DNA from 2 places in the Bacillus sp. MC1252 genome. Region 2 is predicted to be linked to the other one. Evidence: a T-box and tRNA genes for the amino acid it is inferred to sense, from the RefSeq annotation. Region 2 holds a T-box; the other holds one or more tRNA genes.
What was found. A T-box is a leader RNA that pairs with one kind of tRNA and senses whether it is charged. The one in region 2 lies ahead of thrS (threonine--tRNA ligase), so its partner is inferred to be a tRNA-Thr.
Positions count from the first base shown of each region.

Region 1: it has a tRNA-Thr gene. The T-box ahead of thrS (threonine--tRNA ligase) is inferred to sense a tRNA for this amino acid. The anticodon was not compared.

Region 1 covers NZ_CM166369.1:166,285-181,913, reverse strand. The annotation lists gene murQ (N-acetylmuramic acid 6-phosphate etherase) at 1-61, shown strand, start outside; gene ACYH0L_RS01020 (MurR/RpiR family transcriptional regulator) at 76-945, shown strand; gene ACYH0L_RS01015 (PTS transporter subunit EIIC) at 942-2,321, shown strand; gene pbp4b (penicillin binding protein PBP4B) at 2,335-3,690, shown strand; gene ACYH0L_RS01005 (glycoside hydrolase family 3 protein) at 3,704-5,623, shown strand; gene ACYH0L_RS01000 (exo-beta-N-acetylmuramidase NamZ family protein) at 5,635-6,882, shown strand; gene ACYH0L_RS00995 (bile acid:sodium symporter family protein) at 6,921-7,886, opposite strand; gene ACYH0L_RS00990 (SulP family inorganic anion transporter) at 7,948-9,387, opposite strand; tRNA gene ACYH0L_RS00985 (tRNA-Thr) at 9,752-9,824, opposite strand; tRNA gene ACYH0L_RS00980 (tRNA-Asn) at 9,826-9,900, opposite strand; rRNA gene rrf (5S ribosomal RNA) at 9,943-10,058, opposite strand; rRNA gene ACYH0L_RS00970 (23S ribosomal RNA) at 10,120-13,050, opposite strand; rRNA gene ACYH0L_RS00965 (16S ribosomal RNA) at 13,233-14,781, opposite strand; gene pdaB (polysaccharide deacetylase family sporulation protein PdaB) at 15,157-15,629, shown strand, end outside.
Region 2 covers NZ_CM166369.1:805,370-820,998, reverse strand. The annotation lists gene ACYH0L_RS03965 (hypothetical protein) at 1-223, opposite strand, end outside; gene thrS (threonine--tRNA ligase) at 416-2,344, opposite strand; T-box leader at 2,396-2,620, opposite strand; T-box leader at 2,658-2,882, opposite strand; gene ACYH0L_RS03955 (DUF1835 domain-containing protein) at 2,957-4,144, opposite strand; gene ACYH0L_RS03950 (carboxymuconolactone decarboxylase family protein) at 4,314-4,637, opposite strand; gene ACYH0L_RS03945 (tautomerase family protein) at 4,664-5,053, opposite strand; gene ACYH0L_RS03940 (LysR family transcriptional regulator) at 5,164-6,048, shown strand; gene ACYH0L_RS03935 (DUF6508 domain-containing protein) at 6,160-6,570, opposite strand; gene ACYH0L_RS03930 (class I SAM-dependent methyltransferase) at 6,853-7,614, opposite strand; partial or broken gene ACYH0L_RS03925 (peptidoglycan-binding domain-containing protein) at 7,999-8,129, opposite strand; gene rlmD (23S rRNA (uracil(1939)-C(5))-methyltransferase RlmD) at 8,133-9,524, opposite strand; gene ACYH0L_RS03915 (DNA-3-methyladenine glycosylase family protein) at 9,621-10,490, opposite strand; gene ACYH0L_RS03910 (stress protein) at 10,926-11,432, shown strand; gene corA (magnesium/cobalt transporter CorA) at 11,565-12,524, shown strand; gene pdaA (delta-lactam-biosynthetic de-N-acetylase) at 12,559-13,338, opposite strand; gene ACYH0L_RS03895 (SE1561 family protein) at 13,453-13,644, opposite strand; gene yfkAB (radical SAM/CxCxxxxC motif protein YfkAB) at 13,793-14,914, shown strand; gene ACYH0L_RS03885 (mechanosensitive ion channel family protein) at 14,922-15,629, shown strand, end outside.

The DNA.
Region 1 (15,629 bases), 640 kb from region 2:
GAATTTACTCAACAAAGCGAATGGTCATATCGACAAAGCCATCTCACATCATCAATCCTAAAGGAGGCAGAGCTCATGTCAGCAGGTGGACTCTCCCTAATACACACAATGAAAGCAAAGCTCCCCCAATCTGAAAAAATCATTGCAGACTATATCCTTGCCCATCCTGACAAAGTCATTAAGAGCACAGTACACGAGATCAGTCAGGCAGCCGGTGCAAGCAGCTCTGCAGTCATCCGCCTTTGTAAATCTCTCGGACTAGATGGCTATCACGATTTAAAAATGCGGATTGCTGGAGACTTAATGCATGACGATAAACAAGGCTACCGAGATATCGAACAAGATGAACCACTTCAATCCATTATTCAAAAAACAGCAGGAAACTCGATTCAATCGATTAAGGATACTGCCTCTATTTTAAATGCAGATACTTTAGAAAAGGCCGTTCAATTGCTGCTACATGCAAATCAAATCCATTTTATCGGTGTTGGTGCATCTGGCATCGTCGCAGCTGACGCACAGCAGAAATTTCTCAGAATCAATTATGCAGCCACAGCCTTCACTGACATGCATATCGCATCCACCGTCATCGCAAATGCAGGAAAGAACGACATTGTTTTCGGTATATCCTTTTCTGGAGAAACGTTAGACATCATTCAAGCCCTTCAGCTCGCAAAAGAAAATCAAGTGAAAACCATTGCCTTAACGCATCCAGGTCATACAAGCGTTTCTGCTTTATGTGACGTTCACCTATCGACGTCCGGTTCCAATGAAGCACCTTTTCGCAGTGCTGCCACTTCCTCTAGAATGGCACAGCTCTACTTAATTGATGTCTTGTTCCTCAGTTTAGCTTCCCGTCAATATGAAGAGACAGCGCAGTATATTGACAAGACAAGGCATGCCATCCGCTCCATGAAACGAAAACCAAAGGGGGATTCAACATGAGTCATCAAAAGAAATATCAGCAGTTAGCGAAAGATATTCTTTCGCTCTGTGGTGGTTCTGAAAATATCTCTTCCCATACACATTGTATGACACGTCTCCGAATTACACCGATCGATGATGAAAAAGTTCAAATCACAGCGATCAAAGAACTTGATGGCGTCATTGGCGTCGTCGAGGCGGAAACGCTTCAAATCATTTTAGGCACTGGCGTTGTCAACCAAGTATCAAGTGCGTTTGAACAGCTGCTAAAAGCCTCTGGTTCATTTGACTTGAACAACGAAGCACAAAAAAACAAGCAAGCCATTTCACAAAAGAACCGCACACCGTTCAAGCTGTTCTTACGACGGATTGCCAGCATTTTTATCCCTATCATTCCAGCACTGGTTGCGTCAGGCCTCATTACTGGTATTACAAAAGCAATCGTGCAAGCGGGCTGGCTTGATGAAAAATCTCAAGCTGCGATCATTTTAACCGTTATTGGTTCAGGCTTGTTCGCTTATCTTGGGATATTAGTCGGAACAAATGCCGCAAAGGAATTTGGAGGCTCTCCCGCATTAGGCGCTTTAGCTGGTATCCTCATTATTAACCCAGCCTCCGCAGATATTATGTTATTTGGCACAAATATTCTACCAGGCAGAGGCGGACTCATCGGTGTTCTTCTTGCCGCCATCTTTATGGCCTTTGTTGAGACCCGAATTAGACGCTTCGTCCCGCAGTCACTCGATATCATCGTCACACCAACCATCACATTACTCATTACTGGAATTTTTACGTACATCGTCTTCATGCCAGTCGGCGGATTTATATCTGATGCCATCACCTCAGGACTCACTTATCTATTAAACATGGGCGGTATTTTCGCCGGATTTGTTCTTGGTGCGACCTTCCTTCCACTTGTAGTAACAGGACTTCACCAAGGACTGACACCTATTCATATGGAACTCATCAATTCAATTGGAGATGACCCGCTTCTGCCAATTCTAGCTATGGGAGGCGCAGGACAGGTCGGTGCGGCATTTGCCATTTATATGAAAACAAAAAAGAAAAAGCTCAAAAGAGCCATTGCAGGTGGACTTCCTTCAGGAATGCTTGGTATTGGTGAACCACTCATTTTCGGTGTCACACTACCACTAGGAAGACCATTTCTCACTGCTTGTCTCGGTGCTGGAATCGGCGGAGCATTTCAAGCCTACTTCCAAATCGCCACTAAAGCAATTGGGGTATCAGGTCTTCCATTAACCTTTATCGTTCACGCGCATCAAATGCTTCTTTACTTAATTGGACTATTCATTGCATATGTCGCTGGATTTATCTTCACATACTTATTTGGCTTTCATGATGATATGGCTGTTGAATTCGAGGGAACCAATCAATAAGGAGGTCTAGCTCTTGAAGAAATGTTTTCTTTTGATGACATGTCTGTTCATGCTCCTTGGGCTACCAGTACAAACATTTGCAACCAGCTCCCATCCTGTATCGTCTTTGTCTAAAACAGCACCTGAAGAATATCCCGTCTTAAAAAAAGCAAAACGACCAGAACAAGTAGGTTTTTCTTCCAGGCAGCTTAGGAAGGTTGATCAAATGATTCAAAACGATATCAAAGCAGGATTTCCAGGAGCCGCGCTCATCATCATCAAGGATGGTAAGATCGTCCATCAAAAAGCCTATGGCTACAGGCAAAAATACGAAGGGTCTAACGAACTCAAATCGTATAAGAAAATGAAAAAGAACACGCTGTTCGACCTGGCATCCAATACAAAAATGTACGCCACCAACTATGCCCTGCAAAAGCTTGTATACGAACAAAAACTAGATGTGAATGAAAAAATACAATCCATCCTGCCAGACTTTCAAGATGAACCAGATGCAAAGGTCACCGGCAAAGATCAGCTTCGGGTAAAAGATCTCCTCACACATTCTGCCGGTCTCCCATCCAGTGTCTTATTTTATAGCAAAGAAGCAGCTGGCTCTTTTTTCTCTCAAGATAGACAAACAACCATGAAATGGCTGCCTAAGGTGCCTCTACAATACGAGCCAGGTACCCAGCATATTTATAGTGATATTGATTACATGCTTTTAGGTATGATCATCGAGAAAAAAACAGGAATCCCTCTTGATCAATATGTAGAGTCTACGATCTATCGGCCGCTAGGTCTCAAGCATACAATGTTCAATCCGCTGCAAAAAGGATTCAAGCCCAAGCATTTTGCAGCAACTGAACGTTTAGGCAATACGCGAGATGGTGTGATCGATTTTGAAAACATTCGACGATACACCCTGCTAGGAGAAGTACACGATGAGAAAGCATATTACTCAATGGCTGGTGTCTCCGGCCATGCTGGACTTTTCTCTAACACCTCAGATATGGCGGTGCTGCTCCAGCTGATGCTCAACAAAGGAGGCTATGGGAAAACAACCATCTTTGACCAAGCTTCTATCGATCTCTTTACAACATCCTCAGACACGAACCCAACTTACGGGCTAGGCTGGCGGAAAAACGGCAATACTGACATGGAATGGATGTTTGGAAAATATGCAAGTAACGAAGCCTATGGACATACAGGCTGGACCGGAACGATGACGTTGATTGATCCAAAACACAATCTAGGTATCGCTTTGCTGACGAATAAGAAACATTCACCTGTCGTTTCACCTGAAACCAACCCTAATCAATTCGAAGGTGATCTTTTCCCAACTGGTACTTATGGAAGCATCATGACCGCAATCTACGAATCTTTTAAGTAAAAGGAGGAATTCGATGTTAAAATCTCTCTTCCCCGCTGCTCTGGTTTTTGCCCTGCTAACCTCTTCCATTCCAACGGAAAAGATTAGCTCTGCCTCTCTTCCAACCGCAAAACAAATGGTGGAAGACATGTCACTGGATGAAAAGATTGGCCAAATGCTCATGCCAGACTTTCGCAATTGGCAAACAAAAGGTGAATCCGCGCCTACAGGCTTAACAAAGATGAATCAAGAAGTATCCCATCTTGTAGAGAAATATCATCTAGGCGGTGTCATCTTATTTGCAGAGAATGTCGTTGATACGAAACAAACCGTCAAACTCACTCATGAATTTCAAAAAGCATCGCCAAATATTCCTTTACTCATTTCAATTGATCAAGAAGGCGGAATCGTCACAAGACTACAAAAGGGAACACATTTCCCAGGAAATATGTCGATTGGTGCCTCTAGAAGCAAGAAAAATGCATACGACACAGGAAAAATCATCGGAAAGGAATTAAACGCCTTAGGTATCAATACAAACTTCTCTCCTGTTCTTGATGTGAATAATAACCCAAACAACCCCGTCATAGGTGTCCGTTCCTTTAGCTCTGACCCTGCACTTGTCACTAGACTTGGCCTTCAAACCATGAAAGGACTTCAAAAGGAAAAGACCATTTCCACACTAAAGCATTTCCCGGGACATGGTGATACAGCCGTCGATAGTCACTACGGCTTGCCGCTCGTAGAACATGACCTAGATCGTTTAAAAAAGATTGAGCTGTATCCATTTCAACAAGCAATCAACGCAGGTGCGGATATGGTTATGACCGCTCATGTTCAATTTCCTGCCATTGATGACACGACCTATCAAAGTAAAAAAGATGGCGAGGACATCATGGTTCCAGCTACCTTATCTAAAAAAGTGATCACACACTTATTAAAAGAAGAGATGGGCTTTCAAGGAGTTGTTGTGACTGATGCTCTAAATATGAAGGCGATTGCAGATAACTTCGGACAGGAAGAAGCCGTGGTCATGGCCATTAGAGCAGGAGTCGACATTGCCCTCATGCCAGCGCCTGTCACATCTCTAAAAACCGAGAAAAACCTAGAAAATGTGTTTAATGCTTTAAAACGAGCCGTTCTATCAAACGAAATTCCGCTGTCTCAGATCAACCAATCTGTCGAAAAAATCCTTCAATTGAAGATCAAGCGCGGCATCATTTCCACTAAAAAGCCAGTAAGTCTTGAGAAAAAAATCAAAAAAGCCACTCAACTCGTTGGTAAAAAGTCGCACCGGAAAGCTGAACAAAAAATGGCCCGTGAAGGAATCACTTTACTTAAAAACAACGACAAGACCTTACCTTTTCAACCTAAAAAGAATGACCGAATCTTGCTCATGGCACCCTATGAAGATCAAACAAAAGCAATGTCTGTCACGATTGAATCTCTGATCAAACAAAAAAAGATCAAGCCTGTACGTACCCAATCATACGCTTTTGCAGATAAGACCTTCTCCAAAGAAACAGCCAAACTGATTCAAGATGCTGACTATGTCATTACCGGCTCTTACGTTGTCCAAAATGACCCAGCTGTGAATGATGGCGTGATTGATGACAATGTACAGGACCCGAAGAAATGGGCAACCGCCTTCCCTCGTGCTGTCATGAAAGAAGCAAAATCACAAAACAAAAAAATGGTCATCATGAGTCTTAGAAACCCATATGATGCTGCTAATTTCGAGGAAGCCGATGCCTTACTGGCTGTTTACGGTTTTAAAGGCTATGCAAACGGACAATTCAACCAACCGAATATTCCTGCTGGACTAGAAGTGATATTTGGAGCGGCATCACCTAAAGGGAAATTGCCAGTCGCTATCCCATCTGTCACTCATCCGAATCAAACCCTTTACCCATTTGGCTATGGGCTCAACTTGAAAGGGAAACAGATCAAATAGGAGGGATTCTCTTGAAAAAGACAGGAAGCTTGATACTCGCGAGCATTCTCATGATGAGCACATTGACCGCCGCCTCCCCCCCAGATCAAGGACGAACAGACACAAAAGGAAAAAAAGCAGCAGTCAAAACAGGCATCGAAACATTACTCTCAAGTAATCTCTCATGGCTAAAAGAGAAAAAGGTAGGGCTTATTACGAATCCTACCGGCATTGATGCAAACATGAAAAGCAGTGTCGATCTCCTATTTGAACATCCAAATATCAAGCTCACTGCTCTATATGGACCTGAACACGGCGTGCGCGGCGATGCACAAGCAGGAGAAGGCGTCGAATCCTATACCGATAAAAAAACAGGCCTGCCTGTTTACTCTCTCTATGGAAAAACAAGAAAACCAACTCCTGATATGCTCAAAAATGTAGATGTGCTGCTATTTGATATTCAAGACGTTGGCGCTCGATATTACACCTATATTTACACGATGGCCTACGCGATGGAAGCCGCTAAGGAAAACAATATCCCATTTGTTGTCCTAGACCGTCCAAATCCCATAGGCGGGCTAAAAGTAGAAGGACCTGTATTAGAACCCGAACACTCCTCATTTGTGGGTCTTTATCCAATACCATTAAGACATGGAATGACCACTGGGGAGCTCGCAAATATGTTTAACAAAGAGTTTCATATCAATGCTGATGTAACAGTCATCAAAATGAAAAATTGGAAGCGATCTATGACGTTCGATGACACGAAGCTGCCGTTCGTCCTTCCTTCACCTAACATGCCGACAGTTGATAGTACCTTTGTATATCCAGCCACAGGATTAATTGAAGGCACAAACGTCTCGGAAGGCAGAGGAACGACAAAACCGTTTGAGCTCATTGGCGCTCCATATATCAATAGCAACGAGCTAGCGGATCATTTAAATCAGCTAAAGCTAAAAGGCGTTCAATTTAGACCCGTTTCATTCACCCCTACCTTTTCAAAACATGCCGGGACTCTTTCTCACGGTGTGCAGCTATATGTCACAAACCGCTCTTCATTTGAAGCTGTGAAAACGGGGTTATCCATCATCAAAGCGATCCATGATTTGTATCCTAATGACTTTCAGTTCCTTCAAACAGGCAGCTTTGATAAACTGATCGGGAATGGTTGGGTCAAAGAGGAAATCAATAAAGGCACTTCAGTCAAACACATCATGAAACGCTATCATCATGATCTCAAAACGTTCGAAAAGAAACGGAAAAAATATCTCATCTATTAACTCGCAAAAAACCTCCATACTTTGAGATGGAGGTTTTTTCATGATAAAGATTTAGTCATAGCAGGTGTTTTCAGCTCAAAACGATTGAGTAAAAAACCAAACAAGGCAGCAAGCACTTGCTGAAACAGCATGCCAATCACAACAGGGACAGCGACAGCAGGCGGGAAAAAGCTAGTGGCAAGTACAGCTCCCGCACTAATATTTCGCATGCCACCTGTATACACAATGGCCACAATCTCCCCTTGAGTACATTTCATCGCCTTTCCAATCAACCATGCAAAGACATATCCACTCATCGCAATGAGAAACACAATCGCTGCTTTACTAAAAATGGCGGCATCCAGTTCACGCAAGTATGGAGCGACAACAGAGCTGTTAATCGAGACCACAACAAACAAGCCTATTTTTGAAAAAGGTGATAGGGTCTGGCTGATCGTTTTCGTCACCGCTGGCTTTGCAAACTGATGAACGAGCATTCCTAAAATAGATGGAAGCACCACCATACCAAACAACCCTTTCATGATGGCCACAATATCCATATGAACCTGTGTACCGACGAAGAGTGACAGGCTGGCTGGCACGATAATTGGCGAAAGCAGTGTATCAATTAAAATGATGGATAAGGTTAACCCAACATTTCCTTTATACATCGCCGCCCATATTAAACTAGAAACACCTGTCGGAATCACCATCGCAAGTGTCAAGCCGGTGATCGTCATGGAATCACCCGCAAATATCAAATGCCCCGCTGACCAAGCATAAAGGGGCATCAATACATGCAAAATCATAAACGATAAAATCAAAGGCAATGGGTGCATCACCGTATGCTTTAAAGCTGAAAAAGAAGCAGACAAACTCCCTGCAAATGTCATAACGGCAAATACCCATGGCACCAAAAACGCAAAATCCTTTAAATAGGCCGCCAATAATACACCAATTAACACACTAATAGGCGTAATGAGCGGCATCATCCGGCCGAGCACTTGGTTCAAACGCATAAGCATGCCGGCCACCCCCATCCTTCACTTTCTTCTCTTTTCTATTGTAACAAACAGAAAGACCTTTTTAAGAACCCATCACCTGCTTCACAAGCTTTTGACTAGATGTATCCATTCCAACTACGTCTACTTGCACACCAGCTGCTCGATATTTTTCCTTCACACGTTCAATTGCTGCCACGCCTGATTCATCCCATATACGCGCTTCAGACAAATCAATCACAACGGATTGAAGATCTTTCCCCTGATGGAATGCTGAAATCAAGTCAGTGACTGAAGCAAAGAAAATTTGCCCCTTAATTCGGTAAACCCAAGTACCTGCTTGGCTTTCTGTAGAGGTAATATGAAGCTTTGATATTTTAGCCACAAAGAAAACCGCACTAAGCAGCACACCTGCAAAAACACCCTTTGATAAATCATGAGTCAACACCACAGTCACGACCGTGACAAGCATCACAATAGAATCTGTTTTCGGGTTCTTTTTTAGCTGCTGGAATGAACTCCAATCAAAGGTACCAATCGAAACCATGATCATCACAGCCACAAGAGCAGCCATCGGAATTTGAACCACCACATCACCCAATACAAAAATCAGCACCATTAAAAATGCACCTGCTACAAAGGTAGAAAGCCGGCCTCTTCCGCCAGCCTTTGTATTAATCACAGATTGACCAATCATCGCACACCCAGCCATACCTCCAAAGAATCCCGCAACCACATTGGCGATTCCTTGGCCTCTCGCTTCTTTGTTTTTACGACTAGACGTCTCCGTCATATCATCTACAATCTGTGCTGTTAAAAGAGATTCAAGTAAACCAACCATCGCAAGTGCTAAAGAATAAGGAAAAATGATAGCAAGTGTCTCCCAGCTAAACGGCACATTTGGGATAAGAAAAGCAGGCAAAGAACTAGGAAGCTCTCCCATATCTCCGACCGTTCTGACATCAATATGCCCAAATACAGCAATCATCGTTATCACAATAATCGCAATGAGTGGAGAAGGGATTACTTTTGTGATCATCGGCAATACATAAATGATCAGCAAAGCACCACCTGTCATCATAAACATAGCCATTGATTCTCCAACGAAATGTGGAAGCTGAGCCATGAAGATCATAATCGCCAATGCATTCACAAAACCTACCATCACGGACCTAGGAATAAATTTCATCAATCGAGAAACACGGCACAACCCAAATACAATTTGAATCAGACCTGTTAAAATCGTAGCTGCAAACAAATACTGCAATCCATGGTCTGCAATCAAGTTAACCATGACCAGGGCCATTGCACCTGTAGCAGCTGAAATCATGCCTGGCCGTCCACCAACAAACGAAATCACAATCGCAATACAAAACGAAGCATACAATCCGATCTTCGGATCAACGCCCGCAATAATCGAAAACGCAATGGCCTCAGGAATCAAAGCCAGGGCCACTAAAATACCCGCCAATACATCCTGGCGCACATATCCAAACCATTCTTGCTTTACAAATAAATCTTTCAAACCATCTACTCCTTTTTATATACATACCGTACATCGAAATAGAAGAACAACGAAACCTGGAGATAAAGAAAGGAAAAACAAACAACACTTCACTTTCGGGGAAAAAGAGGAACGTACAGAGTCTTTTGTTAGAGAGGCTTTTATCACTTTAGTAAGAATAAAAGAAATCAGCTGAAGAATCAAGAACAAAAAGAGGGGTTATATAGAAAGCTAATACAAAAATATTCCATTCATATCGATCCATTCATTTTTCTATTTACATCAGTCTACTCGTAATCGAGCGAGTTCAATTTAATTTAAAACAAACAAAAAAAGCCTTCTCATCATCGAGAAACCTTAAGATTTACCATTATTATTAGAGGAAAGCTTCCAAGCGGGCTCGAACCGCTGACCTCTTCCTTACCATGGAAGTGCTCTACCTACTGAGCTATGGAAGCATGGCTCCGCAGGTAGGACTCGAACCTACGACCGATCGGTTAACAGCCGATAGCTCTACCACTGAGCTACTGCGGAATGATAAAGTAACTTCTTCCATTGGAAGGATATAAACAAAAAGCTTGGCGGCGTCCTACTCTCACAGGGGGAAACCCCCAACTACCATCGGCGCTGAAGAGCTTAACTTCCGTGTTCGGTATGGGAACGGGTGTGACCTCTTCGCTATCGCCACCAAACCTGATGGAGAGAATGTTCTCTCAAAACTAGATAACAACGTTCATGCTTCACATTAGAATATAGGTTAAGTCCTCGATCTATTAGTATCTGTCAGCTCCACGTGTCACCACGCTTCCACCTCAGACCTATCAACCTGATCATCTTTCAGGGATCTTACTTCCTTGCGGAATGGGAAATCTCATCTTGAGGGGGGCTTCATGCTTAGATGCTTTCAGCACTTATCCCGTCCGCACATAGCTACCCAGCGATGCCCTTGGCAGAACAACTGGTACACCAGCGGTGCGTCCATCCCGGTCCTCTCGTACTAAGGACAGCTCCTCTCAAATTTCCTGCGCCCGCGACGGATAGGGACCGAACTGTCTCACGACGTTCTGAACCCAGCTCGCGTACCGCTTTAATGGGCGAACAGCCCAACCCTTGGGACCGACTACAGCCCCAGGATGCGATGAGCCGACATCGAGGTGCCAAACCTCCCCGTCGATGTGGACTCTTGGGGGAGATAAGCCTGTTATCCCCGGGGTAGCTTTTATCCGTTGAGCGATGGCCCTTCCATGCGGAACCACCGGATCACTAAGCCCGACTTTCGTCCCTGCTCGACTTGTAGGTCTCGCAGTCAAGCTCCCTTGTGCCTTTACACTCTGCGAATGATTTCCAACCATTCTGAGGGAACCTTTGGGCGCCTCCGTTACATTTTAGGAGGCGACCGCCCCAGTCAAACTGCCCACCTGACACTGTCTCCCTGCCCGATAAGGGCAGCGGGTTAGAAGGTCAATACAGCCAGGGTAGTATCCCACCGATGCCTCCACCGAAGCTAGCGCTCCGGTTTCCAAGGCTCCTACCTATCCTGTACAAGCTGTACCAACATTCAATATCAGGCTGCAGTAAAGCTCCACGGGGTCTTTCCGTCCTGTCGCGGGTAACCTGCATCTTCACAGGTACTATAATTTCACCGAGTCTCTCGTTGAGACAGTGCCCAGATCGTTGCGCCTTTCGTGCGGGTCGGAACTTACCCGACAAGGAATTTCGCTACCTTAGGACCGTTATAGTTACGGCCGCCGTTTACTGGGGCTTCAATTCGCACCTTCGCTTACGCTAAGCGCTCCTCTTAACCTTCCAGCACCGGGCAGGCGTCAGCCCCTATACTTCGCCTTACGGCTTCGCAGAGACCTGTGTTTTTGCTAAACAGTCGCCTGGGCCTATTCACTGCGGCTTCTCGGGGCTTTAACACCCTAAGAAGCACCCCTTCTCCCGAAGTTACGGGGTCATTTTGCCGAGTTCCTTAACGAGAGTTCTCTCGATCACCTTAGGATTCTCTCCTCGCCTACCTGTGTCGGTTTGCGGTACGGGCACCTCTCACCTCGCTAGAGGCTTTTCTTGGCAGTGTGGAATCAGGAACTTCGCTACTAAATTTCGCTCGCCATCACAGCTCAGCCTTTACGGGAAACGGATTTGCCTATTTCCCAGCCTAACTGCTTGGACGCGGATATCCAATACCGCGCTTACCCTATCCTCCTGCGTCCCCCCATTGCTCAAATGGTGAGGAGGTGGTACAGGAATATCAACCTGTTGTCCATCGCCTACGCCTTTCGGCCTCGGCTTAGGTCCCGACTAACCCTGAGCGGACGAGCCTTCCTCAGGAAACCTTAGGCATTCGGTGGACGGGATTCTCACCCGTCTTTCGCTACTCATACCGGCATTCTCACTTCTAAGCGCTCCACCAGTCCTTCCGGTCTGGCTTCACAGCCCTTAGAACGCTCTCCTACCACTGTTCGTAAGAACAGTCCGCAGCTTCGGTGATACGTTTAGCCCCGGTACATTTTCGGCGCAGAGTCACTCGACCAGTGAGCTATTACGCACTCTTTAAATGGTGGCTGCTTCTAAGCCAACATCCTGGTTGTCTAAGCAACTCCACATCCTTTTCCACTTAACGTATACTTTGGGACCTTAGCTGGCGGTCTGGGCTGTTTCCCTTTCGACTACGGATCTTATCACTCGCAGTCTGACTCCCAAGGATAAGTCATCGGCATTCGGAGTTTGACTGAATTCGGTAACCCGGTAGGGGCCCCTAGTCCAATCAGTGCTCTACCTCCGAGACTCTTACCTTGAGGCTAGCCCTAAAGCTATTTCGGAGAGAACCAGCTATCTCCAGGTTCGATTGGCATTTCACCCCTACCCACACCTCATCCCCGCACTTTTCAACGTGCGTGGGTTCGGGCCTCCATTCAGTGTTACCTGAACTTCACCCTGGACATGGGTAGATCACCTGGTTTCGGGTCTACGACCACGTACTCATGCGCCCTATTCAGACTCGCTTTCGCTGCGGCTCCGCATCTTCTGCTTAACCTTGCACGGGATCGTAACTCGCCGGTTCATTCTACAAAAGGCACGCCATCACCCGTTAACGGGCTCTGACTACTTGTAGGCACACGGTTTCAGGATCTATTTCACTCCCCTTCCGGGGTGCTTTTCACCTTTCCCTCACGGTACTGGTTCACTATCGGTCACTAGGGAGTATTTAGCCTTGGGAGATGGTCCTCCCGGATTCCGACGGAATTTCACGTGTTCCGCCGTACTCAGGATCCACTCTGGAGGGAATGACATTTCAGTTACAGGGCTGTTACCTTCTCTGGCGGGCCTTTCCAGACCTCTTCGCTTATATCATTCCTTTGTAACTCCGTATAGAGTGTCCTACAACCCCAAGAGGCAAGCCTCTTGGTTTGGGCTGTTCCCGTTTCGCTCGCCGCTACTTAGGGAATCGCATTTGCTTTCTCTTCCTCCGGGTACTTAGATGTTTCAGTTCCCCGGGTATGCCTTCTCATACTCTATGTATTCAAGTATGGATACTACTCCATTACGAGCAGTGGGTTTCCCCATTCGGAAATCTCCGGATCAAAGCTTGCTTACAGCTCCCCGAAGCATATCGGTGTTCGTCCCGTCCTTCATCGGCTCCTAGTGCCAAGGCATCCACCGTGCGCCCTTTCTAACTTAACCATTTCTTACTTTAGAAAGAATCACTATGTGTGATGAACTTTGCATTGCATTCAATGTGAATGTATTACTTATTGTTATCTAGTTTTCAAAGAACAATCCTGTCTCGCTAGAGACATGTTTTGAAGGTATGATCCTTCAAAACTAAACAAGACCAAAACGCACGCTGCTCCATATATCCTTAGAAAGGAGGTGATCCAGCCGCACCTTCCGATACGGCTACCTTGTTACGACTTCACCCCAATCATCTGCCCCACCTTCGGCGGCTGGCTCCATAAAGGTTACCTCACCGACTTCGGGTGTTGCAAACTCTCGTGGTGTGACGGGCGGTGTGTACAAGGCCCGGGAACGTATTCACCGCGGCATGCTGATCCGCGATTACTAGCGATTCCAGCTTCACGCAGTCGAGTTGCAGACTGCGATCCGAACTGAGAACAGATTTATGGGATTCGCTAAACCTTGCGGTCTCGCAGCCCTTTGTTCTGTCCATTGTAGCACGTGTGTAGCCCAGGTCATAAGGGGCATGATGATTTGACGTCATCCCCACCTTCCTCCGGTTTGTCACCGGCAGTCACCTTAGAGTGCCCAACTAAATGCTGGCAACTAAGATCAAGGGTTGCGCTCGTTGCGGGACTTAACCCAACATCTCACGACACGAGCTGACGACAACCATGCACCACCTGTCACTCTGTCCCCGAAGGGAAAGCCCTATCTCTAGGGTTGTCAGAGGATGTCAAGACCTGGTAAGGTTCTTCGCGTTGCTTCGAATTAAACCACATGCTCCACCGCTTGTGCGGGCCCCCGTCAATTCCTTTGAGTTTCAGTCTTGCGACCGTACTCCCCAGGCGGAGTGCTTAATGCGTTAGCTGCAGCACTAAGGGGCGGAAACCCCCTAACACTTAGCACTCATCGTTTACGGCGTGGACTACCAGGGTATCTAATCCTGTTCGCTCCCCACGCTTTCGCTCCTCAGCGTCAGTTACAGACCAGAGAGTCGCCTTCGCCACTGGTGTTCCTCCACATCTCTACGCATTTCACCGCTACACGTGGAATTCCACTCTCCTCTTCTGCACTCAAGTTTCCCAGTTTCCAATGACCCTCCCCGGTTGAGCCGGGGGCTTTCACATCAGACTTAAGAAACCGCCTGCGAGCCCTTTACGCCCAATAATTCCGGACAACGCTTGCCACCTACGTATTACCGCGGCTGCTGGCACGTAGTTAGCCGTGGCTTTCTGGTTAGGTACCGTCAAGGTGCGAGCAGTTACTCTCGCACTTGTTCTTCCCTAACAACAGAGCTTTACGATCCGAAAACCTTCATCACTCACGCGGCGTTGCTCCGTCAGACTTTCGTCCATTGCGGAAGATTCCCTACTGCTGCCTCCCGTAGGAGTCTGGGCCGTGTCTCAGTCCCAGTGTGGCCGATCACCCTCTCAGGTCGGCTACGCATCGTTGCCTTGGTGAGCCATTACCCCACCAACTAGCTAATGCGCCGCGGGTCCATCTGTAAGTGACAGCCGAAACCGTCTTTCATCCTTGAACCATGCGGTTCAAGGAACTATCCGGTATTAGCTCCGGTTTCCCGGAGTTATCCCAGTCTTACAGGCAGGTTACCCACGTGTTACTCACCCGTCCGCCGCTAACATCCGGGAGCAAGCTCCCTTCTGTCCGCTCGACTTGCATGTATTAGGCACGCCGCCAGCGTTCGTCCTGAGCCAGGATCAAACTCTCCGAAAAAGAACAAAACCGAAGTTTCGTTTTTCGTCAGTTTGACTGACTACCTATGATGTATCATAGGATTTTTTATAAAAACTCGAATTAACAGGTACGTTTTGTCTTGTTTAGTTTTCAAAGATCATCTTCGCTGTTCTTAGCGGCTTTAATAATATAACATTTCGCTTCATCTTATGTCAACAACTTTTTTCAAGTTTATTTCCCGAAGCGTTTTGTGTTTGTCACTGTGTGTCAGCGACGATTAATAATATATCACGAAAATATTCTATTGGTCAACGCCTTTTCAAAACTTTTTTTGAAATAGTTTTATTGTGCATGTCAAACCCTTGTCCTGCATACAATCAAGTAACAATCTTGGACAAGGCAGGAGTGTTTGAATTGAGTCGATTATATGTGTTGCCTATTAAACGGCTGAAGCAAGTTGTCATTATTCTTGTAGCAGCCCTTGCAGCTGCAACCTTTTTTTATGTACAAAAGGCACCGCCGCTGTCGGTATTTAAAACAGAACATGGACCCCGAGCGATTTATAAAGGAGAGACTTCATCAAAACATACCTCTCTTACTTTTAATATTGGCTGGGGAGATGAGAAGGCCGTTCCTATTTTGAATGTCCTTCGAGAGTACGGTATAAAGAACGCCACTTTCTTTCTGTCTGCTTCTTGGGCTGAACGTCATCCTGATATCGTGAATCGTATTAGAGAGGACGGACACCAAATCGGCAGCCTTGGCTATGCTTATAAAAATTATAGCCAGCTTGAAGAAAGCGAAATCAAGCAGGATCTTGTCAGGGCACAAAATACCTTTCAAAAGCTTGGACTAGATGATATTCAACTATTAAGACCGCCAACTGG
Region 2 (15,629 bases):
CTACCTGTTCAAAAAGTGGAATAAAAGACTTCGTCGATCCTTTTTTGATAAAACCAAAAATGCTTTGAAGGAGCATTAAAATCCCTAAACAAAAAAAGAAATGTGTAAATCGAATTTCAGAAATTTGAATCAAGATAAAAAAAGCGACGATCATGATACCGGCTATTAAATTAGAGGCGGCTATTTGTTTTATTCTCATTTTTTTTAGCGTTGCTTGTTCCATGTAATGCTCCTCTCCGTTTCAAATGTTTCTGATGAGCGCTCTATCTATATTACGATTTTATTGAGTAAATGTTTCAATATTTTCCCTTTCATCCGTTTATTCGGTTTTTTAACAAATGAAAATAAGGGTTAAACGCCCATCATTTCAATGAACGCTTAACCCTTCGATCTTCCTTATCAATGGTGAAAAACATCACACTAATTCTTGAGCAATCTTTCTTTGTTTTATTTGTTGAGCTATCGAGCCTTTAAAATCCTCCATAGACATATGCTCTGAAGCCTTTTCTCCATGCCGCCTAATATTTAGCGTTTTTTCTTGCATTTCTTTATCGCCAATCACAGCGATATAAGGCGTTTTTTGCATTTGTGCTTCTCTCATTTTATAGCCGAGTTTTTCATCCCGTTCATCAATTGTGACTCTTATCCCTACACTTTTTAAGTACTGCTGAACCTCCAAGCAGTGATTGAGGTGAACGCTTGAGACAGGTATGATTTGTACTTGTACTGGTGCTAGCCATAATGGAAAGGCTCCTGCAAAGTGCTCGATTAAGATGCCAAGGAAACGATCAAGAGAACCAAAAATGGCACTGTGAATGACAACCGGCCGGACCTTTTCGTTTTTTTCATTGATATATGTTAAGTCAAATTTTTCAGGCATTTGGAAATCAAGTTGAATTGTGGCGCACTGATGGCTCCGCTCTAGTGCATCTTTAATATGAAAATCGATCTTTGGACCATAAAAGGCCCCATCTCCTTCATTTAGCTGGTAGTCGACCTTTAGCTGGTCAAGCACATTCTTTAGGGCTGTTTCAGATAGATGCCAAATTGCATCATCCCCTAATGCTTTTTCTGGACGAGTCGAAAGTTCAACTGAATACTCAAATCCAAAAGTTCGATATACGTGATCAACTAATTGGAAAATCTGTTTGATTTCAGACTCAATTTGATCTTCTCTCAAAAAAATATGGGCATCATCTTGGCAAAATGTCCTGACCCTGAACAATCCATTTAATGCACCGCTATATTCATGACGATGCACCTGACCAAATTCGGCCATCCTGATTGGAAGATCCCTGTATGAATATAAGTTGTTTTTAAACATGAGCATATGCCCTGGACAGTTCATCGGCTTTAAAGCAAAGCTTGTATGGTCTACTTCTGAGAAATACATATTTTCATGATAATGATCCCAATGGCCTGACTGTTCCCAAAGTTCTTGGTTCATCATAAATGGCGTACTCACTTCTTCATATTGTGCTTTACCTCGCACTTCTCTTGAAAAAACCATTAATTCATTTCTGACAATTTGCCCTTTTGGTAAATAAAATGGCATACCTGGAGCTTCTTCAGAGAACATAAATAGAGATAATTGTTTGCCTAATTTTCGGTGATCTCGCTTGTTTGCTTCTTCTATGAAACGAAGATAATCAGCTAGATGTTTTGAATGTTGAAACGCAACACCATACACCCGCTGCAATACATCGTGATTGCGATCCCCTCGCCAATAAGCCCCTGCAACACGTGTTAATTTAAATGCCTTCATATATCCTGTAGATGGCAGATGAGGACCACGGCATAAATCTATAAATTCTCCTTGCTGATAAACCGTGATTGTCTCTTGTTTAGGGAGACCTTTTAAAATATCCAGCTTATATGGGTCATTCGCAAACAACGCTTCAGCTTCTTTGTAAGACACTTCGATTCTTTGGATCAGATGATTTTCGTTCATGATGTTTTCCATCTCTTTTTCAATCGCTGCCAGATCTTCTAAACGTAAAGTTCGATTTAGTTTCATATCATAGTAAAATCCATTTTCGACGACAGGTCCGATCCCAAGTGTTACATCATCATACAACCTTTTCACGGCTTGGGCTAATACGTGTGCAGATGTATGACGTAACACTTCAAGCCCTTCTTCCGAATCGAGTGTCAAAATAGACAGCACTGCATCGCTGTTTAGCTCATAACTTAAATCAACTGTTTGATCATTTACCTTTCCCGCCACTGCTTTCTTTCTTAAACTCGGACTAATATAGGAGGCAATTTCTGCGACAGTCGTACCTGTGGAAAACTCCTTCGCCTTTCCATCCGGAAATTGAATCTTCACCATGTTTTCTCTCATGACTGACACACCTTTCATTTTTTTGAAATAAAAAAACACACCCTTCCCTCATAGAGGGACGAATGTGTAATCCGTGGTTCCACCCAAATTCCCATAATGCATATTCGCTTTATGGCTCTGGTGCCGTAACGTGGCAAAGACGGTATTGGATACTGCAATTTTCCCCAATACAACTCAAAGGTGGTAAGACAACTTTTCTGCGTTAGGAAGATTTCAGCTTTACTTCCCTCTCTGGTAACCGTTAAAAGCTGCTCATGTCCTTTTCAAAGTAATGATGATGTAGGAGTGAACAAAAAAACACACCCATCCCTCATAGAGGGACGAATGTGTGATCCGTGGTTCCACCCAAATTCCCATAATGCGTATTCGCTTTATGGCTCTGGTGCCGTAACGTGGCGTAGACGGTATTGGATACTGCGATTTTCCCCAATACAGCTCAAAGGTGGTAAGACAACTTTCCTGCGTTAGGAAGATTTCAGCGTGACTTCCCTCTCTGGTAACCAGTACAAATTGCTCATGTCCTTTTCTTCGCTTTTAATTTCTTCATATCTTACATGATGATGACTAATCATGTAAAGCTTTATTTTGTGCAGAGCGATTGAAATTCATTCTTTAAATAAAATGTTGAGTGATTTCACTTGGGCTATACTCGACTTGATACGTAGGAGATAATGCACGTTTTACTTCTTCCGTCATGCGCTCTCCTTCTTGATTGAACTTCTTTTCCATTTCTACCCCATCTGGCAGCAAGTCTTCTGTCTCTTCATCAAACCAGCGGCCATACTGTATGGCCCAATTCCAGATTTTCGAGAAGAGCGCATCGCTTAGAGGTACATCATCTCTTTCTAAATGGGATTGACAGTGTCCACATTGAAAAGGTTCACCACCGTAGGTCCCTTCTATTTTCACATAAGGGTGATCCTCAAACTCGCGACAGCACACCCATTTTTTGAAGTGCTGACCGAATTCTGTCAACTTAATCGAATAAAAACGCATTGAAGATCGTTTTCCTATCATGTCAAAAATACCTTGATCAATTAATGTCTTTAGACGATACTCAATAAAGTCATCACCGATATACTGATCTAAATGACCGATGACTTCTCCAATTAAGCGTGGAGTTTTGATGTACTCCCCTTCTGACTCGGACTGCTGAACTCGCTTAGCCATTTTCACTAAATAAGCATCAAATTCATCTTCTGGTACGCTGATCGTTTGTCCTTTTTGCCATATCCGCAGCGTATGATTTTCTTTAGCAAATGAAAGCCATTCGTTTTGTAATCTTTCTCTTTCTTCTTTTGTCATTGTGTGAATATGCTCTTTACTCTCGTACAAAATTTTAAATTTTTCAGATGTGATCTCCCCGGCATGTCGAAGGATCATTATTCTTGTATTTGTATTGAACAGCTGGTCAAAAGCAGTCGTTGTATTGATTAAAGACAATTCTATCCTTTTCTCTTTTAATAAATAGATGGCATAACGTAAACCAATTTGCTCATGTGCATTACTGCCTGTCCAGATGAGTATACGACTGCCATCTTTTATATCTTTTATTTGCTGAAGCATTCTGTGCTGATCGTTGACCATGTCGTCAATATGTCCAAATTCATTTGATATCACCTTACGCAGCCACTCTTTACGCTTCTCCTGTCCTTCATGTTCATGCAAATGCAGAAGAGGTCCAATCGAATAAATGTCATCAAAGGCGATAATATCATCAGCCTGATCTTGCTTCACTTTGCTTAATGCTTGTTTTAAACTACCAGCAGGTGCTGCCCCAAATACGATATGTATCATCATTCGTCTCCATTTATCTTACAGTTTATTTCATCTTGACCTATTCATGGTTCTTGCGTCAATTCTATTGAGTCAATTTCATTCAAAAGTATGACATAGAAGATTTTAAAATCCAATTTATTCGCATAGAAAAAAGCCCTAACTCAAATAAGGGCTCGTTGATTTGATTGTTTTATTTTTCCTCCAACATGTGTTTAGCTGCTTCTAATGCTGAAGCTGCTTTAGGCCATCCGATATAAAAACTAAGGTGTGTGATGACTTCAATCAATTCGTTCTTCGTTACACCATTTTCTTTGGCTAGATGTAAATGGTATTCCAGCTGATTTAGGCTGCCTGCACTTACTAAGGCTGAAACTGTAATCATACTTCGATCTCTTAGCGAAAGTTCCTCTCTTCGCCACAAATCCCCAAAGAGAACTTTTTCGGAGTACTCAACAAATGCTGGAGCAAAATCTCCGAGGGTTAAATTCACAGTTGACTTAATTGGTTGATGCATATCTATTTCCCCTTCCATTCATTTCGTTACTTGATCATTTGAGCAAGTCCTTCTCCAAAGGACCAATTCTCCAAGCCCGTCTCAACCAGCATAATGAATACATTTTCTTTCGGTATATGGAGTTGGCTATATAACTGGTCAGCTATTTCCTTATATAAAGACTGCTTCTGTTCGTAAGTTCTTCCTGAACCACATGTAATATGGATATATAAGAGACGATGATCCCTATCATGACGAAGAAGATAATTGGGGTCATAATAAAATTCTTCTTTCTTATGTGAATGGAACACCTGAAAGTAGTCTTTTTCAGGAACATGAAATTCTTTCATCAGAGCCTTCATGATCGTTTGGCTAACTGAGGCTAAGCTTTCTTTATCGTACTCATCTTCCATATAACTGACTTTTACAAATGGCATGTATGTCAACTCCTCTTTCTGTCTTACTTCATTTTACGTCTCAACACTCGTTTTGTATAATTGAATAATATATAAAATATTATTCATAAAACGAATGGAGATTATTAGAAATGGATTTAAAAGAATTAAAAGCTTTTCAAGCCGTGATTCAAGAAGGGACATTTTCAAAAGCCGCTCAAAAATTGAATTATGCACAGTCGACGATAACGAATCAAATCAAACGATTAGAAAAGGAGTTAGGGTTTCAATTGTTTGTGAGAGGATGGGAGGCTGAATTAACCCCTTCAGGGCAATTGTTTGCCAAAGAGATTGATCAGCTGATTCTCCACTGGAATTTTGTATTAGATCAATCTCAAAAACTCCAAAAAGAAGAAGTCGGAACCTTGAATATAGGTGTCATAGAACCAATTGCTATCTCTATTCTTCCTTCAGTCCTTCAAACCTTCAAAAAGCAAAAACCGAATATCACATGCCACTTTATCATCGGTAATACAGATTCCCTTCACAAACAGCTACTCAAGGGGGAGATCGATTTTGCTATTGCAGGAGAACCGGCGATGAACCCACTTCCGTTTGAGGAATTGTACAAAGAGGAAATGTCTTTTATTATCGCAAAAAAGCAGGCAGATCAAGTTGGAACGATTTCATTGATCAAGGATCTTTATCAACAACCACTGATCATAGGTGGGGAAAGTTGTTTATATCACATGAAGTTACAAAAGGAACTCTCAAGAATAAATATTGAGCCGTTCACTTATACTATCAGCCAGATTTCAGCAATTCCGCCATTTCTAAAGGAATTCCCCTCCGTCGGAGTCGTACTTTCCTCTACACCATTGTCAGACGAGTTTGTGAAAGTTCCAATCGAAATGGAGGACCCTTTTATTCCTATAGGAATCTTATCTCATAAGGAACCTCATCTATTTCTGAAAAACACCAAGCAGCTCTTGCTTGATCTATTTCGTCAAAAAGCTGAGAAGTTAACATGCTCGTGACCTTGTTCGGAAACAGAAGAAATGTTCCAAAAAAACCTAGATTTCATATCATCTAGGTTTTTCATTGTTTCAATCCATTCATGTTCAGTTTTTATCAAACGTACACATCCCTTACTCCAAACAATCCAATCTTTCAAGGCACTTTAATATGGCTCCGCTTTTAAAGAAATTGAAGATGGCACCATCGCAAAACCACTCAGCCATCACAATCCCCATGATGAGAGCCAGTACACACTGCGCATTTAAATCTGATACATCCACATTCCCCAAATCGTTCGTTCCACCTTCAATGCCATTTTCTTTGAGGATTTCTCTGTAGCGGGTAAGCTCCATCTCTTGATGTTGTTCTGCAAAGGTATAGACATCTTCGATAAAGTGACGGACCGTTTCAGAATCATTCACAAAGGGCATCTGGATTGAGTGTTCAGCTGTTCCATCATTTGCTTGATCGATTTCCCATTCTCCGATACGATCCTCCTGAAGCATCGGTTTGTATTTTGTCAGGATCTCGAATTGGCTCATCGTTATCCTCCTATATTTTTTTGGAATGCTTTTAAGCCCAACAATTAGTTACATATAATAAAGGATTCCGTTTGGATCCATGAAAATAAATAAAAGGTTATGGAGAAAAAAGCAGCCTAGCATTTAATTAGTGATTATCTTGAAGGCAGCAGTTAAAAAACTCTCCCGAATGTAGTCAATCCATGACCAGTAAAAGCCCTATGATTTGATAGTGCTGACAGGAGTGGTATTAGTTCAGAATTAGAATGGAGCCTTCAAATATATCGTAGGCCCCATTTCCAACTATATTGCTTTAGCTAAAATAATAAATCGGTGTTGTTTTGCGTCAAAATAACCCTTTTGTTCAATGGTTTTATGAATGGTGTATAATTCATCCTTGAAATTACTTATTTCAAAAACTGGCACTTGCCAAGGAATTGCTTTAAGATAATACACCAATGCTCCAATATCATAAAATCTTAGAATGGGGAACTCTTCGGCACTTTTCAAAACCTCAAAATGATTCTCCTGTATTTCTTTTAAAGCTAGCTTTAAGTTCCAATCAATAAATTCCTCATTTATTGGTTCCCTTAGATGTTCATTAATCTCTATGCAATCGAGTCCACCGACTTGTTGTGTTAGAAAAATACCTTCTTTCGAGATAATTCTTCTCACCTCTTTAGATGAAAATGACTCATGTTGATTGATGATAAGATCAAATTTTCCAGTCTCAAACGGAAGAATTCCATCATTATCAATTTGAACTACCTTAACTCCTAAAGGTGTTAATCGTTCTTTTGCGATAGGTACATTAGGCATGTAACCTTCTGTAGCATAAACTGATGTTGGAAAAGGTCTTAATTTTGATAAAAACTCTCCACCACCTGTACCCATATCTAGTATTGATTTTGCACTTTGAACAAGAGAAATAGCTATACTACCATATGACCATGAAAGCAACTCACTTTTCATTCTTCCAGTTTCAGATATGAATGAGAAATCCCACCCAACAAAAGGTTCATCTGCTTGTTTTATAAATGAAGAAAACTGTTTGTCATTCATCATAATCCCTCCAATAATCATTTTGCAGTTTTAATGATTAAATATTTGGTGGGCCTCTTACGAATGTATAAAGTTGTTATATTTCATGTTCTTTCAGTCTCATATTTAATAACTCCCTGTAAAAGTTGTGTTTAAAGAGTACCTTGCCAAAGACCCTGATTGGCTATTATATGCCTTTTTGGGTTTTTAAAATTTATTTTATATTCATACAGCTGATATTTGAGTGAGACAATAAAAAATGATTTGTTTGAGAATCGAGGGCTCCTGATGGATGTCTCATTATAGAGTACTAAGTACAATGATAGAAGAGAATACGAAATGAGCGCTTAGGAAAAAAATAAAATAGATTGTTAGTTAAAGTAAAACCCCTCCTGTTGGAAGGGTCTTTTATTCATTTAGATAATGTGCCTTTTCTATTGCTGTTTTCGTTTTCGGTCCATCAATTCTGCTGTGTCCATGCATGATTGGAATCGTTTGACCGCATTTGCTGTTTTTGGTTCATCATAGCCGTCAATTCCTTATTATTTAAGGGATAAAGACACCACACACTCCACATGCGCCGTATGCGGAAACATGTCGACTGGCTGCATGTATTCGATCTTGTAGTCTTTTGACATGTATTGCAGGTCTTTTGCTAGTGTGGATGGGTTGCAAGAGACGTATACGAAGCGTTTTGGTTTGACATGTTTGACGGTGTCTAAGAAGGTGCTTTCGCAGCCTGTTCTTGGCGGGTCCACGACGATGACGTCAGGGTGGAAGCCTTCTTTGACCCATTTTGGCAGCCAATGTTCAGCTGTTCCTGTCACATAGGTCGCGTGTTTCATGCCGTGTTTTTTGGCATTTTTTTTGGCATCATCGATCGATTCTTTGATGACATCCATTCCTCTGACTTCTTTTGCGCCATCTGAGAGCCACATGCCGATGGTGCCAACGCCGCAATAGGCATCGACGAGCTTTTCTTTTCCTGTCAGTTTGGCCGCTTTTTTCGCTTCATCGTAAAGCTTTAATGTCTGCTTCGGATTCAATTGGAAGAACGCACGTGCACTTAGTTCAAATGAGACGTCTCCTAAAAATTCTTGGATGACCATGTTGCCTGCTAGATGAGATGTTTTATGCCCGAAGATGACCGACGTTTTTTCGCCATTGATATTGTGCATAATGGACGTCACTTCTGGCAGACGTTTTTGAATGGCTTCGGCAATTTCTTTTTTCTTTGGAAATTCAGGTTTTGATGTGACAAGGACGACCTGCACTTCACCTGTTTCAAAGCCGACTCGCACGACAATCGACCGCACGTCACCTTTTCTTGTCCGTTCATTGTAAACCGATACGCCGAATTTCTCTAAAATTTTGCGGACAACGCCTGTTGTTTTGTTCGTTTTCGGATGCTGCACAATACATTCCTTAATCGGCACAAGCTTATGAGAATTCAGTCCGTAAAGCCCAGCGATGATGTCGCCGCTATGAGACCGCCCTACTTGGAACTGACTTTTGTTCCGGTAGTGCCACGGATCTTCCATGCCGATCGTTGGTCGAATGTCTAGCGTTTCAACCGATAGCTTCGTGTGTCGTTCCATTGATTGAATGACAATATCACGTTTTTCCTTTAGCTGCTGTTCGTACGCCAAATGCTGAAGCTGACAGCCGCCGCACTGCTCGTATACTGGACATGGCGGCTTCACTCGATGCTCCGAGCGTTTTCGCACTTTTCTGACCGTACCTTCTGCATATTTTGCCTGTACATTTGTTGCTTCAACGACCACTTCCTCACCTGGAAGCGCACCCGGGACAAAGACCACTTGCTTTTTAAAATAACCGACCCCTTCACCATTAATACCAAGGCGTTTAATGGTAAGCGGGAACTGCTGCCCCTTTTGCAGAAGGGCCCCTTGCTGTTTTTCTTTCAATTTCATTCTCTCCGTTCTATTTGAACCGTTATAGGTTGTCCTCATTTTATTCCATCTCATTAGTATATCACGACTTGGACAAAGAGAGAAAATGCCTTTCATTTATTTATCTGTCTCAATGCTTCTCCATAAATAAAGGGAAGCGTAGCTTAAATAAGGCGTCCACTCCTTGCTTAAGGCTGCCATCTCCTCTTTTGTCGGTTTTTCAGGCAGGTCAAAGTGCCGTTTGATGGCATTTTGAATACCAATATCTGCTACCGGAAAGAGATTTGGTCTTCCAAGTCCATTCATCAGGACATTTTGAACCGTCCAAGGTCCAATGCCTCTAATCGGAAGCAGACGTTCCTCAATTTCTATATCCGGCAAATCGTGTAATTCCTCTAAACAAAGAGAGCCGCTCACAATTCGCTTTGATACATCAATAACGTATTCTGCCTTCCGCTGACTGAATTGGAGCTTTCTCAGATCGTCTGTTTCAAGCGATGCGATGGTTTCCGGTAAAGGGTCAAACCAAACGCCTTCTATTTGCTCACCGTACGAATGAACAAACCGTTTCGTGAGCTCATAAGCAAACGCTAGATTGAGCTGCTGATGAATGATGCATTTCATCAAACAATGATATAAATGAAAGTCCAGCATGAGCGGTGTTCCGATGTGACGTTCAAAAATAGACGCTAGATTCGTTTGAGAAAAATGGTTATGAACAACGTGTAATTGATGCTCCATGCCAAAAATCCGCTTCACTTCAGAAATGATGGGTTTCTCAGGGCCGTTTGATTGCACCCGGAACGTAGGCGTTTCTTTTGTTCCTGTGGCTTGAACGACTGCCACGTACGGCTTTTGATCCAACCTCATCGGCACTTTGATTTCTCTTTTGTTTAAATCGACTGCCTTTAATGGATCACTTGATAAGCGTCTGAGCACTTGATCAAAGTGATATGGCGGCTCAACCACCAGCTGTTTTTCCCACATGTTTTTCCTCTTCCTTTCTGTAAACACACGCGGATGTGATTGTTTCATTTTGCGTGAATCATTCTCTATATTGAATACTTTTAAATATAAAGAGTACAAGAATTTATCAGTTATATCTTCCTTATTCTTGGTCATTTTCCTTTTGGATTGATGAAAGTTTTAGTCGAATTTAGCTAATATTCGACACGATTATTCAACATTTTAGGATCATTTTCCTTAAATTAGAAATAGAACCTCTGGGTGATATCTTCTATTTCAAAAATATTTGTATAATTATGACATATCAAGGAGGTGAACAAAGGAATTAGCGGATTAGGCAATCATTTGTTTCATCTTGCAGGAACATATTTACCTCATTGATTACCGGCTTCACCTAGTTTCACGTTTTACGAAAAAGAAGACCCAAAAAATTCAAAAACAAAGGAGATCCGACCAATGAAAAAAACTATTCTTTCTGTTGCCCTTGCCACTGCTGTTTCTTCAACACTACCAGTATTCGCTGATGCTGCTGAGCAAAAAGCTGCTCCAGTTTCAACAACTGTTCAGCAAACTGTTTTAAACAAAGTTGCTGAAGGTAAAGCATCGACAAATGCGACAAACGTAAACATTAACTTTGACGTTCTTGGAATTGCAAATGCACTGATCAATGCTGCAAATGCAAACACAAACCGTGAAGGCTTTGTCAAAGGTTTAATGGAGTCTGCTTTCTATGCTGCTGGCGCTAAATACAATGTCATGGTATTTAACTTAAGCCAAGGCTACGAGACTCGTTTTAGCGGAGTCAAAACGTTCGCTACTGTGAAATACGGAAGCATCACTTATGGAGTTTGGGTATTTGAAAATGGATCTTTCACAAATAAAGGTGACGGCGGTTACATCAACTGGGCATTTAGAGGATGGTTTGACCGTAACGGTGGTTTCGTCAACTTCCGTCGTCCTTAATTCTCGCCTTTATCCATCAATCATACACGCACATGGACCGATCTCAATCATGAGATCGGCTTTTTTTGTGGATAAGATGAATAAGTTTGTGCACGCTGCTTCATGATATAATGCAAGTCTGGAGGGGTGTATATGCTGAAAAAACTTGCAGTGACAAAAAACGGAGACTTGATTGAACATGCAACATTGCAGCAGCTTTCAAGCCCCGATACCGCCTGGTATTGGATTGACTTTCATGCGCCAACGGAAAAAGAAGCAGCGCTGCTGAAGGAATTCTTTCAGTTTCATCCGCTTTCAATTGAAGATTGCTTCCATTATTTACAGCGGCCTAAGCTTGATTTTTATGAAGAGTATTTATTTTTCGTTCTTCATGCGCTCAATCAAAAAACACTTCGTTCAGAGGAAGTGGATCTGTTTGTTGGTGAAAGTTATATTGTCACCTTTCACTTAAAGGAAGCACCATACATTGATCGTGTGATTCGAAAGCTAAAAGCATCTGAACACGCACGAAATAGTGGACCTGAGCATCTTGCCTACATGCTGATTGATGATCTGGTTGACGATTATTTCCCGATTATTTATCAAATTGAAGACAGGCTAAATGAGATTGAAGATGAAGAAGGTCATAAAACGTATGGCACTTTAATGAACGAAGTATTCGGGATTCGGTCAGACTTGTTAAAGCTAAGAAGGACAATTATTCCGATGAGAGACCTTTTATACCGTATCGTGAACATGAACATGATGAAAAACGACAAAAATCGCCAAGCCTATTTCAATGACATCTATGATCACCTTCTAAAATTGACAGAGATTGTCGAGTCGAACAGAGACATGACAGCAGATTTAAGAGACAGCTATCAGACGCTGAATTCCAATCGGATGAATGCGATTATGATGACACTGACGATTGTGTCGACTATTTTTATCCCACTGACCTTTATTGTTGGGGTTTACGGGATGAACTTTGATAACATGCCTGAATTGCACTGGAAATACGGCTATTTTGGCGTGCTTATTTTCATGGGTCTGCTCGTCTCGGGTATGCTTTTATGGTTTAAGCATAAAGGGTGGTTCCGGATTTTTAAATAACCAAAAAGCCTGCAGTTCCTCTGCAAGCTTTTTTCTATAGCTGCGGCAGATGCCATACTTTTTCAAGCATGAGATCGTCTAGGCTTTTAAAGGAATACCCCTGTTTTTTAAGAGCTGTGATGGCCTCATCCAGTGCCTCGGCATTGTCTCGTGAGACGGTGTGAAGTAAATAAATCGCACCTGGATGTGCCTGCTTCATCATTTCATCATAGGCATATTGTTTTCCTTTTTGATGATGGATATGCCAATCCACAAAGGCAACTGACCAGAAAACGGTTTGGTAGCCAAGCCTCTTTGTTTCCTTTAATACTCTTTCGCTAAATACCCCGCGCGGCGGACGTAGATAGAGGTTATCTTGTTTTCCCGTAATTTTGTACACCGCTTCATTTACACTGTCTAGCTCTTCTTTAATTTCTTTCGCACTCTTTTTCGTTAAGTCTGGATGGTGATAGGAGTGGTTGCCAATGATATGTCCTTCCTCTGCCATACGTTTCACAAGCTGCGGCTGATCCTTCACGAAGTGCCCTGTCACAAAAAAGGCGCCTGGTACTTGGTGTTTTTTCAGCACGTCTAAAATTTTCGGTGTGTACCCATTTTCATAGCCATTGTCGAATGTGAAGTAAATCTCTTTCTTTTTCGTGTTTCCTAAATAAAAGGCATCATATTTTTTTAGGAGTGTCGTCATTTCCTTTCCAGCATCTGCTGGTTTGTGCTCTTTGCTTTTAGCGAATCCCCAGTGGATGGGCTTATTAGACTCGGCTGCTGCTTCTGACAGAGGCATTGAAACAAAAAGCACACATAAACAGATCAGCATATATTTTTTCATCTACGTCACTTCCCAGTTTTTCTTTTATTGTGCAGAATATGACCGAGACTCATACGTCCATTCACCTGCCAATTTAAAGAAAAAAGCCCGCATCCGCGCGAGCTATTCTTCCTTCCAATCTTTTTTAAACCGTTCATATTTCGCTTCTAGATCGTCAATCATCTGGATCAGTCTGTCTATATCCTCAACGTCTGTTGATTCGGGATCTAATGAATCAATCACATTCATAAACATATCTAATCGGTTCTTTAAATAATCAACCTGCTGCTCTTTGCTGTCTGCTGCCTTGCCCATAGATACACTCCCTTTAGCATTTGTTTATAGCTTATCTTTCTTTCTCTTATAAATCAATTGTCTCCCCCCCTTGCGTATAACGGGCATGGGGCTTAAAATTAACTGTTGGCGGGTCTGCGTTTGCCCGAATGAAAAGGAGATAGATACCATGAATCAAAAAACAGCACTTCGTCCGATCACACCTGCATACGACCCTTGGGAAGCCTATCTCGATGTGCAGGATTACGGAGAAATGAAGCTGACAAATATTGAACTGACGACAACGACTTTATGTAACATGAGATGTGAGCACTGTGCGGTTGGCTATACCTTGCAGCCAAAGGACCCGCATGCACTGCCACTTGATTTGCTGCTTCGCCGTTTAGAGGAAGTTCCGCTTTTGCGCTCACTAAGTATTACAGGCGGAGAGCCAATGCTTTCTCTCAAGTCTGTGCGGGAATATGTCGTACCTATATTAAAGTATGCCCATGAACGCGGCGTCCGCACACAAATCAATTCAAACTTAACACTTGATTTGGCGCGTTATGAAGAGATTATTCCATACTTAGATGTTCTGCACATTTCACATAACTGGGGCACTGTCGAAGAGTTTGCAACGGTCGGCTTTGCGATGATGGATAGAAAACCAACCTTGCAGCAGCGCGAAAAATTATTTAACCGCATGATCGAAAATAGTCAGGCACTTGTGAAAGCGGGTGTCACAGTATCCGCTGAAACCATGCTCAATAAGCGCACGCTTCCTTACATTGAACACATCCATCGTCAAATCGTGGAGGAGATGAAATGTCAGCGTCACGAAGTTCACCCGATGTACCCAAGCGATTTCGCTAGTGCACTTGAGTCATTAACGCTTCCGCAAATGCGTGATGCGATTCATCAGCTGCTTGATATTCGTGATGAGAACACATGGATGCTGTTTGGCACCTTGCCATTTTATTCATGCAGCACAAATGAAGAAGACCATCGCCTCCTAAAGCGATTGCGCCTGGAGAAAAATATCACTGTACGAAATGATCCTGACGGCCGCTCAAGGTTGAATGTGAATATTTTTGATGGGAATATTATTGTGACAGACTTTGGCGATACGCCGCCGCTTGGAAATATTGAAACCGATACATTGCAATCTGCATATACACGCTGGATGGACACGAAATTAGCGAAAGAACTGAATTGTCATTGTCCAAGTGTGCAATGCCTTGGTCCGAATGTTCTTGTGAAAAACAGCTATTATCAAGATGTTGATTTTACTTCTCGTACAGCCAGGGGGTAACCGATAAATGGACGATACATTTCTGACAGTGGTCAAGAACAAATACATTGAAATTCTAATTGTTGGGCTTGTTCTTTGGTTTGCCGTCTTTATCATCAACAAAGCCCTTCAAATTTTCTTTAAACGAACGGAGTTTATTGAAGATAAGAAGAAGAAAACGATCGAGAGCTTGGTCAAATCTGTGACGAAGTACACAGCTTCGATTTGCTTTGTGTTCTATGTCATTTCTCTCTTCTTTCATGACTTTGGAAAAATTCTTGCTGGTGCTGGTGTTGCCGGAATCGTCATCGGTTTTGGCGCCCAGACACTGATTCGTGATATTTTAGCAGGCATCTTCCTGATCTATGAACGGCAGATTCATAAAGGTGACTACGTGACGGTGAATAATCTCTTTAATGGAACCATTGAAGAAATTGGTCTCCGTTCTCTGCAAATTAGAGAATGGAGCGGCAAGCTGTTAACCATTTCTAACGGAGACATCCGGCAAATTCAAAACTACAACATACATTACATGCGTATCACGGAGTCGGTGTTAATTAGTGCCAATCAGAACCCAGACATCGCCTTTCAAGCGCTTGAATCAGCTTGTGACCAGCTGAATCAAATGCATCATGATTTTCTCAAAAAAGATGAATTCCAAAACGCCATTGAACCCTTTCAGGTTCATGGAATTATGGGTCTCAATAAGCTTAATCGCGGGATAGAAATCACTGTG